DNA from 3 places in the Erwinia rhapontici genome. Region 2 is predicted to be linked to each of the others. Evidence: predicted binding sites of a transcription regulator. Region 2 holds the regulator's gene; each other region holds the start of a gene.

Region 1 (3,284 bases), 560 kb from region 2:
GTAGCACAGCGCAAACAGCGCCAGCAGTGCAGCGAGAACGATCAGCGTCAGGTTCGCCCACAGCACCCGGGACGCCAGGCGCAGATTGAGCCAGCCGTCAGCACGGCCGATCAGTAAGGTTTTACTGTGCATCCTGTCATCCTTAATGTTTGCGGCTACGGACTAACCAGATTAAGACTGGCGCACCGATCAATGCGGTGACAATCGACACCCGCAGTTCACCCTGTGCCATAAAACGCCCGGCAATATCGGCGGTCAGCAACAGCACCGGGGCCATCAGAAACGAATAAATCAGGATCCAGCGCTGATCGGCCCCCACCCACCAGCGCGCAACATGGGGCACCATCAGGCCAACAAAACCAATGGGCCCCACCAGCGCCGTGGCCGATCCACACAGCAGCATCACCGACAGCAGCGCCAGCAGGCGCACCAGCAGCACCCGGGTGCCGAGCGCGGCGGCAATGTCTTCACCCATACTGAGACTGTTCAGTGAACGCGATGCCGCGAGTGCCAGCACCGCGCCGACGACTATCGCCGGGGCCACCAGCATCAGGTTCGCTGAGGAACGGATATCCAGCGTTCCCGCCTGCCAGAAGCGCAGCTGGTCAAAGGTCTGCGGATTGAGCAGCGACAGCGACGAAGTCAGCCCCCCCAATACCGCACTCAGTGCCACCCCGGCCAGCGTCAGTCGCACCGGATTGACCCGGCCGCCGCTGAGTGTACCAATCGCCCAGACCGCAATGCTGGCAATCAGCGCACCGCCCCAGGCAAAGCCAAGCCAGCCTGCCATGCCGCTGACGCCAAACAGGGTAATGCCAATTGCCATCGCGAAGCTGGCCCCGGCATTGACGCCGAGAATGCCGGGGTCTGCCAGCGGATTACGCGTCAGTGCCTGGATCACCGCCCCTGCACCGCCCAGCGCCAGACCCACGAGGATCCCGGCCAGCGTACGCGGCAGACGGGCATTGAGAATAATGATGCTATCGGCGTTAGTGATCTGGCCGGAAAGACTCTGCCACACCAGGGCAGGCGCGATGGGTTTGGCCCCAAGCATCAGGCTCGCCAGGCTGACCGCCGTCAGTAATATCAGACAGATGATGACACCCGCGCTGCGCGAAAGGCCTTGCGACAACGGAGCAGATGGGGGGGAAGCTTGCTGCAATGACATCCCTGAGAGATCCTCTTCATATGCAAATGAATATGAGTATTATTATCATTAACGTTACTAACCAAATATGTTACCATGCGCCCCGCCAGAAAAACATCGGCATCCTTACGCGCCGCACCGGACAGCATTCCGGCCGCCAGGCATTGAGCCCTATTAACTACATGGATACTCATGGCAAAGCCCTCCATTCTGCTTGATTTCAGCCTGCTGAAAAATAACGCCCATTTCCGCGCCATCTTTTGTGCCCGCATGCTGTCCGTATTCTCACTCGGTATGCTGGCAGTCGGCGTACCGATTCAGATCCAGGCCATGACAGGCTCCACGCTTCAGGTGGGTGTGGCCGTGATGCTGGATGGGATCGGGATGTTTATCGGATTGATGCTGGGTGGCATCCTCGCAGACCGCCTCGATCGTCGTAAGCTGATTCTGTTTGCCCGTGGTACCTGCGGCATCGGCTTCGCGGCCCTCAGTCTGAATGCGTTTCTGCCGGAACCCTCTTTGTGGGCACTGTATTTGCTGGCCGCCTGGGACGGTTTCTTCGGGGCGTTGGGGATGACGGCATTAATGGCGGTGATCCCGCTGCTGGTCGGGCGTGAGAACCTCGGCGCGGCCGGTGCGCTGAGTATGGTGACCGTACGTCTCGGGGCTATCCTCTCCCCGGCCATTGGCGGGGTGATTATTGTGGCGGGCGGCGTGGGCTGGGCCTTTGCCGTGGCGGCTGTCGGTACGCTGGCAACGTTAATCCCGCTGGTGCGTCTGCCGTCGATGAAGCCGGAAGCGCAGGAGCCGGAGCATCCGCTGCGCGCCCTGGCCAGCGGCGTTCAGTTTGTCTGCCAGCAGAAGGTGGTGGGTTCCGTGGTGCTGCTGGGCATGCTGGTGAGCATCGTCGGCGCGGTGCGTATTCTGTTCCCGGCGCTGGCTATCAGCTATCACGCTGACGCTTCGGCGATTGGTCTGATGTATTCCGCCGTGCCGCTGGGGGCCATGATTGGTGCCTTTACCAGCGGCTGGGTGCCGGGTTATGCCCGTCCAGGTGTGCTGGTCCTGATCAGCGCCACCTGCGCGTTTCTGGCCATTGCTTCGCTGGGACTGTACAGCCACTTTATCCCGGCCCTGCTGGCACTGGTGGTGTATGGCTACTGCAACGCGATCGCTTCGCTGCTGCAATATATGCTGATTCAACACCATACGCCTGACGCTTTGCTCGGCCGCGTGAACAGTCTGGGCACCGCGCAGGATGTGACCGGGGATTCTGTCGGCGCACTGGGATTAGGCGTGTTAGGCAAGCTGTTTACGCCTGTGGTGAGCGTACTGTCATTTGGCGCGGTGGCAGCAGGCGTAGCGCTGGTGCTGGCAAGTCTGGTCGGCACCTTACGCCGGGCGACAATGTCACCGCCGGAGGAGGCAGGCCCGACTGATGAGCAGGACCCGGTGACCAATGCGTAACCGGGCATCATGCGACTAGCATGAGGAGTGCTGATGCCGGTGAAGAGCGTAATGAGGCCAGGTTCAGGTCATCATCCACGGATCTTCACTGGCTGAGCATCGGTTTCGTCATAGCAGGCGGGCACGACCTGCGTGATATCAATCGTTTCGCGGACCCGGCTAATATCGTACGTTGCCTGCATCGCCAGCCAGAGACGGGCCGCAATGCCCAGCCCGGCTTCCAACCGTACCGCCATTTCAGGGGTAATAGCGGTTTTTCCTGCCGCCGCTTTGCTCAACGCCGAGGGGGATACCCCGAGGTTTCCGGCCAGCGTCCGCAGGCTGACGTTATAGTCCTCAAGATACTCGGTAATCAGGCTGCCCGGATGCGGGGGGGTCATCATAGCCATTAGTGGTAGTCCTCCAGATTACTCCCTGTTTCCTTCCGGGAAACAGTATAACAGTTGTTTCCCGGAAGGAAACAGCTTTTCCGGCACGATCCTCTGAATTGTATCGCGAGTAAACCCGGCCATCGCCGACTGACCAATAAGGCGATTCTCATCACACTTTTCAAAAAAGCCGCGTCTTACCTGTGCCGAACCGTCAAGTTTCCCCCCTGCACGCCGTTAATCCGATCAGCATTTTCAAAATTCTATCCGCAGTCTGAATGACATTTCACTCTCACTTTTTT
Region 2 (3,284 bases):
TATGATGGCGCGCTAAAATTTTGCCGCTGCTGATTATCAGACGGCATAACGGCCCTATTCATCAGCAATCCAGCCTTTCAGTATTACGATTCCTATGGCAAAAGAGAACACGGACCGCACAACGATCGATCTGTTTGCAGATGAACGACGTCCGGGACGACCCAAGACTAATCCGCTGACGCGTGATGAGCAGTTGCGTATCAACAAACGCAATCAGCTCAAGCGCGATAAAGTGCGCGGCCTGAAGCGTGTCGAACTGAAAATGAACAGCGACGCGGTTGATGTCCTGAATCAGCTAGCTTTCGAGCGCAATATCAGCCGCAGTGAACTGATCGAAGAAATGCTGCTGGAACAGTTGCAACGTCATCCGTCCTGATGGTATCAGGGCCTTAGCACTCAGCGACAAAACCGGCAGCATTACTCATTTATCCGCTCACGACGGTCTGTTATCATTAGCGATATCTGCGAAAAAATCAGCAGTCACCATATCATTAAGATTCAAGAGGTTATTAAACTCATGGCACTCGTCGGCATTTTCTTTGGTAGCGATACAGGCAATACCGAAAACATTGCAAAAATGATCCAGAAGCAACTGGGGAAAGATGTTGCAGAAGTTCGTGATATTGCTAAAAGCAGCAAAGAAGACCTTGAAGCCTTTGATATTCTGCTGCTTGGCATCCCAACCTGGTACTACGGTGAAGCCCAGTGCGACTGGGATGACTTCTTCCCAACGCTGGAAGAAATCGACTTCAACGGTAAACTGGTTGCGCTGTTTGGTTGCGGCGATCAGGAAGACTATTCCGAGTATTTCTGCGATGCAATGGGCACCATCCGCGACATCATTGAGCCGAACGGCGCAGTGATTGTCGGCCACTGGCCGAGCGAAGGTTACCATTTCGAGGCTTCGAAAGGCATGGCAGATGATAACCATTTCCTTGGCCTGGCCATTGATGAAGATCGCCAGCCAGAGCTCACCAACGAACGCGTTGAAAATTGGGTAAAACAAATTTTTGATGAACTTCAGCTAAAAGATATCATCGAAGCATAACCATAGCCGCTTGATGTGGGAGCTATCTCACATCAAGTAAGTGGTTTTTCCTATAGAAGTAATAGATACATGTTTGTAACTTTCATCTGCAAAACTGTACAATAACCCCATCGGTTACCCGCTTACTCAGCACCTGCCCCACTCTTTGAGGATGTGAGTCGCCCAAAGAGCGGTGAAGATGATGCAGATTGAAATGTTAACCCAGCCTAATTCGGGCGCGTGCTACCCTGGATGTAATGACACTTATCCTTACATCCATTGCGGTTTCAGGCACCCCTTATGGTTTTCATTTCGGAGTATCAGTTCTATACTGAGACGCACTCATCTTTTAGCGTCGACCGATGTTCAGGGCTTTTCAGCCACTAAGTGACTAGCAAAGTAACAGGACAATATCCGCATGACTGACAATAACACCGCATTAAAGAAGGCCGGCCTGAAAGTCACGCTTCCCCGACTGAAAATTCTGGAAGTGCTTCAGGAACCAGAGGGCCATCATGTCAGTGCGGAAGACTTGTACAAACGCCTGATTGATATGGGCGAAGAAATTGGTCTGGCCACCGTTTACCGCGTGCTGAACCAATTTGATGATGCGGGGATCGTTACCCGCCATAACTTTGAAGGCGGTAAATCCGTTTTCGAACTGACTCAGCAGCACCATCACGATCACCTGATCTGCCTGGACTGCGGTAAAGTTATTGAGTTCAGAGACGAATACATTGAGGAACGTCAGCGTGAAATCGCCACGCGTCACGGTATCAAACTGAGCAACCATAGCCTGTATCTTTATGGCCATTGTTCTCTGGGTGACTGTCGTGAAGACGAGACTCTGCACGACAAATAATCTGCACTGTTCAGTGTAAAAACCGGTGGCTTGCCACCGGTTTTTTTATGCCTGCGTTATAGCGATTCCTCCCGGCTAAAACGCTGCCAATCTGTCTCAAAAGGTTATCGCGTATAGAGCGGCAGCCAGCCACCATATGAAAGCAACGAGACCACGGCATTCAGTGCACCAAACAGCAGAACCAGCACAATCGGTGCCATCCCCCCTCTGACTCGCCACGTGGCAGTGGCAAAACGTCGACGTGACTGCCAGGCTAGTAGCGCTGGCGTGACAACAGCCCACAACGTCGCGGCCAGCCCGGCATAACCGATTGCCAGCAGAAAACCGTTGGGCCAGATCATCGCGGCAGTTAGCGGCAGAATAAACGTCAGCAGCGTGGTTTTTAATCTTCCGGACGCGGAGTTATCCAGTTTAAAGAGATCGGCAAGGTAATCAAAAAAGCCAAGACTGACACCGAGGAATGAACAGGCAACGGCGAAGTTAGAGAAGATATCCAGTAACAGATTCAGAGAGCGATTGTGCAGTACGCCGGATAACGCCCCCACCAGTACGTCAATATTACCGCCTTGCGCGGCAATCGCTTTAAATTCGCTGCGGGGAATATTGCCCATCGTGCCGATGATCCAGATAAAGTAAATCATCAGAGCCAGCAGCGTGCCGTAAATCAGGCAACGGCTCACGCGGCCTGCATTCTTATGGTAGTAAGTCGTCAACCCGGCAATGTTGCCATGGTAGCCGAAGGAGGCCAGACAAAACGGCACCACTATCCAGAGATATCGCAGATAATCGCGATCGGCTCCCTGGCTGTCGAGCAGAATAGCCGGCTGAACATGCCACAGCAGGCCGCCAAAAATCATCAGAAAGGTGAGGATCTTCGCGCCGAGAAAAATCAGCGTCATCCGGCTGACAACCGCTGTTCCCAGCCAGATAAACAGCGCCACCAGTAGCGTAAAGAGCAGCCCAGCCATACGTGCCGATATTCCGACATTTAATTGATTGAGGCTGTGCTGAATAATCGCGCCACTGGCAGAAATGTACGCATAGGTGAGGATCCCCAGCACAAAGACCACGGACAAACCGTTGATCAGGTTCCAGCCACGCCCAAGTAAATCGCGTGTGACCGTATCAAAACTCGCCCCGATGGGATAATGCAGGCTGGCTTCCAGATACAGTAATCCGGACAGCAGCATACAGAACCAGGTCACGATCAGCAGCGCGGAGGACCAGGCAAACCAGGCACCGGACATCACTACCGGCAGCGAGAACATCCCGGCACCAATAATGGTGCCACTGATAATCAACGCCCCCCAGAGTGTTGACGGCAGACGAACAGCAGAAGCAGGTGTAGCCATGAAATCCCTTAGCGAATGCAATAAATAACATGCCATAAACCGG
Region 3 (3,284 bases), 1.3 Mb from region 2:
TAGTTGATTTTGGTGCTGACTTCTCCGCCCCAGATATAGGCTTTATCACGGTTTTCTGCCTGATAGATAGTGGCTATATTCGCAGGAACGTTAACGAACTTATCCGGTGCCGTAGCGCGAGAATAACGGGTCGACGCAATAAAGTTTTTGTACGTGTTATAGAACATCGCACCATGCAGCGTTACGCCTTCCGTTGCCTGGCCCTTCACGCCCCATTCAACGTTGTTACTGGTTTCCGTTTCCAGATCGGTATTGCCCAGCAAGGCATACTGACTGTTTCCGGCGTAGCTGGAACCGAGGTTCCATGAACCATACAGCTGGCTGGCGTTCGGGAACTGCGCGCCGCGCTTGTACTGCACGTAGGTCATCAGCTGCGGGGTAATATCATAGTTAAAGCTGATGGACGGCAGCAGCTGCGTATCGCTGTTGGTTTTTCCGTACAGCTTCTCTGCATCGGCAGGCGTCAGCACATCCGTGCCCGCGGCCATATTGGCGAGGTTCTGCGGTTTGGTTTCCTGATGCGCCACACGCACGCCCGGCACCACAGAGAACGCATGACCATCAAGGTCAAACAGGATACTGTCCTGCACAAACGCGCCCAGCACCAGGGTACGGCTGTCACCCTCAGGTTTGGTGGTCATGCTGGTGCCGCTCTGTGCCGGAGACTGGCTGAACGGGCGTTCGGTTTCTGAAAGTCGCCCGTTGATCCCGGCCAGCAGATCGTGGCGACCCAGCGTCTTCGCCAGTTGGGCTTCGTAGCCGTACGTTTCCACGTTGTAATCAGAGTACACGCGCTGCATGGCACCCGCAGTGCCTAATGGCATCAGCGTATTGTCGTGTGCTTCAGTGTGCTGGTAATAAATTTTATTACTCAGGCTGTCGACCCAGTCGTTACCCGGTGTCCACTCATCTTTCAGGCTGACACCCCAGCGGCGGGTGTTGCTTTGCTGGTTCGCATCGCCCAGTAAGGTATTGCCGTCAGTGGCCCAGCTGTCATAGCGGCTGTGATTCACTTTGCTGTAAAAATCGACCGTTCCGGTCAGCTTGTGCTCATCGTTCGGCTGCCAGATAGCGGACGTCAGCAACGCGTCGGAGTGCCAGTTTTCCGGGTAAGCGTCAAGTTCATCGCTGTTATTACGGGTCTGCTGACCATCACGGCGGCTGTACACCATCAGACCACGCAGGGTTTCATCCCCGGTGGCAGCGGTGATGCCGTTATGCCAGCTGCGGCTGGAGGAGTCGTAATCGCTCTGGAAGCCAAACGCAGTGTGTTTGCCCGGCGTCAGATAATCATCGGCTGATTTCGGCAGGAAGGAAACGGTACCGCCCAGTGCGGTATTCGCACGTGACGTTATCGTTGCGCCAGATTCAATCTCGACGCGACCGTAGAGATAAGGGTCAATGTAGTCACGGCCGATGCCGAAGGTGTTCACCCCGGCACGGCTGGCGTAGCTGCGCCCGGTGGCTTCTGGCTGCGGGATGCCATCGACGTCAAGCGCCACGCGGTTACCTTCCAGGCCACGGATGTTATAGCCGGTGTAGCCGCCCCGGTCGAAGCCGCTTTTGCCCGTGGAAGAACCGCTGCTGCTGCCTACCGCGCCGATCAGCGGCTGGTAACGCATGATGGTGCCGAAGTTATTGCCACCACGCTGCTGCATATCGGCAGCATTAAGGGTGACTGAACTTCCTGCCACTTTCTTCACTTCTGGCGACAAGACGGTCATCACCGCATCATCCTGCGGCGTGTTTTGTTGGCGGGCTTTGGCGGACGATTCATCGGTCTGCTCAGCCGCGGTAAGCGGCGTGGAGACGGCGGCGGTGAACAGTGTCCCCACGACGAGAGACGTGTGCAGTAATCCCTGGCGGGATGAAAACTTAATCATGCGAAATACCTGCGATGTTATTATGGGTATTCGCTCAACAACGGCTTCAGGAATAGCAATTAGCAAAGCCCTGTGGCAGGGCAAACAACGTTTATAATTTGCGACATAATATATGAATGATAATCATTATCAACATTAATGTTGCAAAAGATTACCCTTGGCGGCGTCATTATTTCTTTTGTCTTACATTTTAGAGGGCGGACGAGGTTCGGGTTCGGATCTTGTCCGGGTCTTAAGGTCAAGGTCAAGGTCAAGGTCAACGTCAAGGGCGTTTCGCTTTCCCGCTGCGCGGGCTGAGCGACCCAGGGCTTGCGGCAGGCGCATCGCCCGCTAAAGCGGGTTCCCTCAGTCAAGCGGCTTTCCTGCCGGACCGGGCGTGACGGGACATCCCTGTCCCGGCTCACCCTCTCGCCGACGTCCTGTCGGCTCGTCCTGGAAATCCGCCCTCCTTCGGCGAAGCTTAATTGCCGCTCAAAAGGTCAACGGCGAGGTCAAAAGAACAATCAAAGACGGACTAAAAATAAACCAAATACCAAAGAGCCATTTTTGGTATTTGTTGGTTTTATTTAATCTTTTAGATTTTGGTTTTGATGTTGAGGCGGCAATTAAGCTGCGCTGAGGAAGCGATGTGAACCAGGATGAACCGCCAGGACGGCGGTGAAAGCTCGGGCCGGCACAGGGAAGTGCCGTCACGAGCGGTCCGTCGGTGAACGGAACTGACGAAGGCACCCGTGAAACGGGCGCGGCGCCTGCCGCAAGCGCGGGGTCAAGGGGCGGCGGCGACTGGCCGCCCCTTGTCGCTTCGCCCGCACAGCGGGAAAGCGAAACGCCCTTGACCTTAAGACCTTGACCTTGGCCTTAAAGCAGAGCGCAAAAAACTCAGGATTCAGCAAAATCCGTCAATACCTGCCCTTCCATCCGGTAACGCACCCACTCATCCTGCGGCGCAGCCCCAATGCTTTTATAAAAATCGATGGCAGGCTGATTCCAGTCCAGCACGCTCCATTCCAGGCGGCCGCAGCCGCGCGCCACCGCAAGTTGTGCAATATAGCGCAGCAGCGTTTTACCGGCTTTTTGACCGCGAAAACGCGGGCTGACATACAGATCCTCCAGGTAAATACCGTTTTTCCCCAGCCACGTAGAGTAGCTGGTAAAGAACACCGCGTAGCCCGCTGCAACACCATCCACTTCACAGATCAGCGCTTCACTGGTGGAATCATCAGCAAACAGTGACGTTTCAATATCCTGCTGACTGGCGACCACTTCGTGCAGCGCTTTCTCATATTCAGCCAGTTCGGCGATCATCGCGAGGATCAGTTTGGCGTCCTGGCGTTCGGCGCGGCGGATAACGGTATTCATAATCATTCCCTGGAGCAGACAGTTGATGGTCGCCAGCATAAC

What was found. Region 2 encodes Fur, which represses iron uptake genes when iron is present. Its sites were predicted from a motif close to ATAATAATGAGAACNACTATCAA; they were not measured.
Positions count from the first base shown of each region.
Region 1: the regulator Fur is predicted to act here: its motif matches at 1,195-1,217, upstream of fepD (Fe(3+)-siderophore ABC transporter permease).
Region 3: the regulator Fur is predicted to act here: its motif matches at 1,994-2,016, upstream of LJN55_RS12180 (TonB-dependent receptor domain-containing protein).

Region 1 covers NZ_CP085627.1:1,887,759-1,891,042, reverse strand. The annotation lists gene fepG (iron-enterobactin ABC transporter permease) at 1-132, opposite strand, end outside; gene fepD (Fe(3+)-siderophore ABC transporter permease) at 143-1,168, opposite strand; gene entS (enterobactin transporter EntS) at 1,340-2,614, shown strand; gene LJN55_RS09025 (HigA family addiction module antitoxin) at 2,686-3,003, opposite strand.
Region 2 covers NZ_CP085627.1:1,327,141-1,330,424, reverse strand. The annotation lists gene ybfE (LexA regulated protein) at 95-376, shown strand; gene fldA (flavodoxin FldA) at 518-1,048, shown strand; gene fur (ferric iron uptake transcriptional regulator) at 1,446-1,889, shown strand; gene mtr (tryptophan permease) at 1,994-3,241, opposite strand.
Region 3 covers NZ_CP085627.1:2,588,253-2,591,536, forward strand. The annotation lists gene LJN55_RS12180 (TonB-dependent receptor domain-containing protein) at 1-1,883, opposite strand, end outside; gene LJN55_RS12185 (GNAT family N-acetyltransferase) at 2,763-3,242, opposite strand.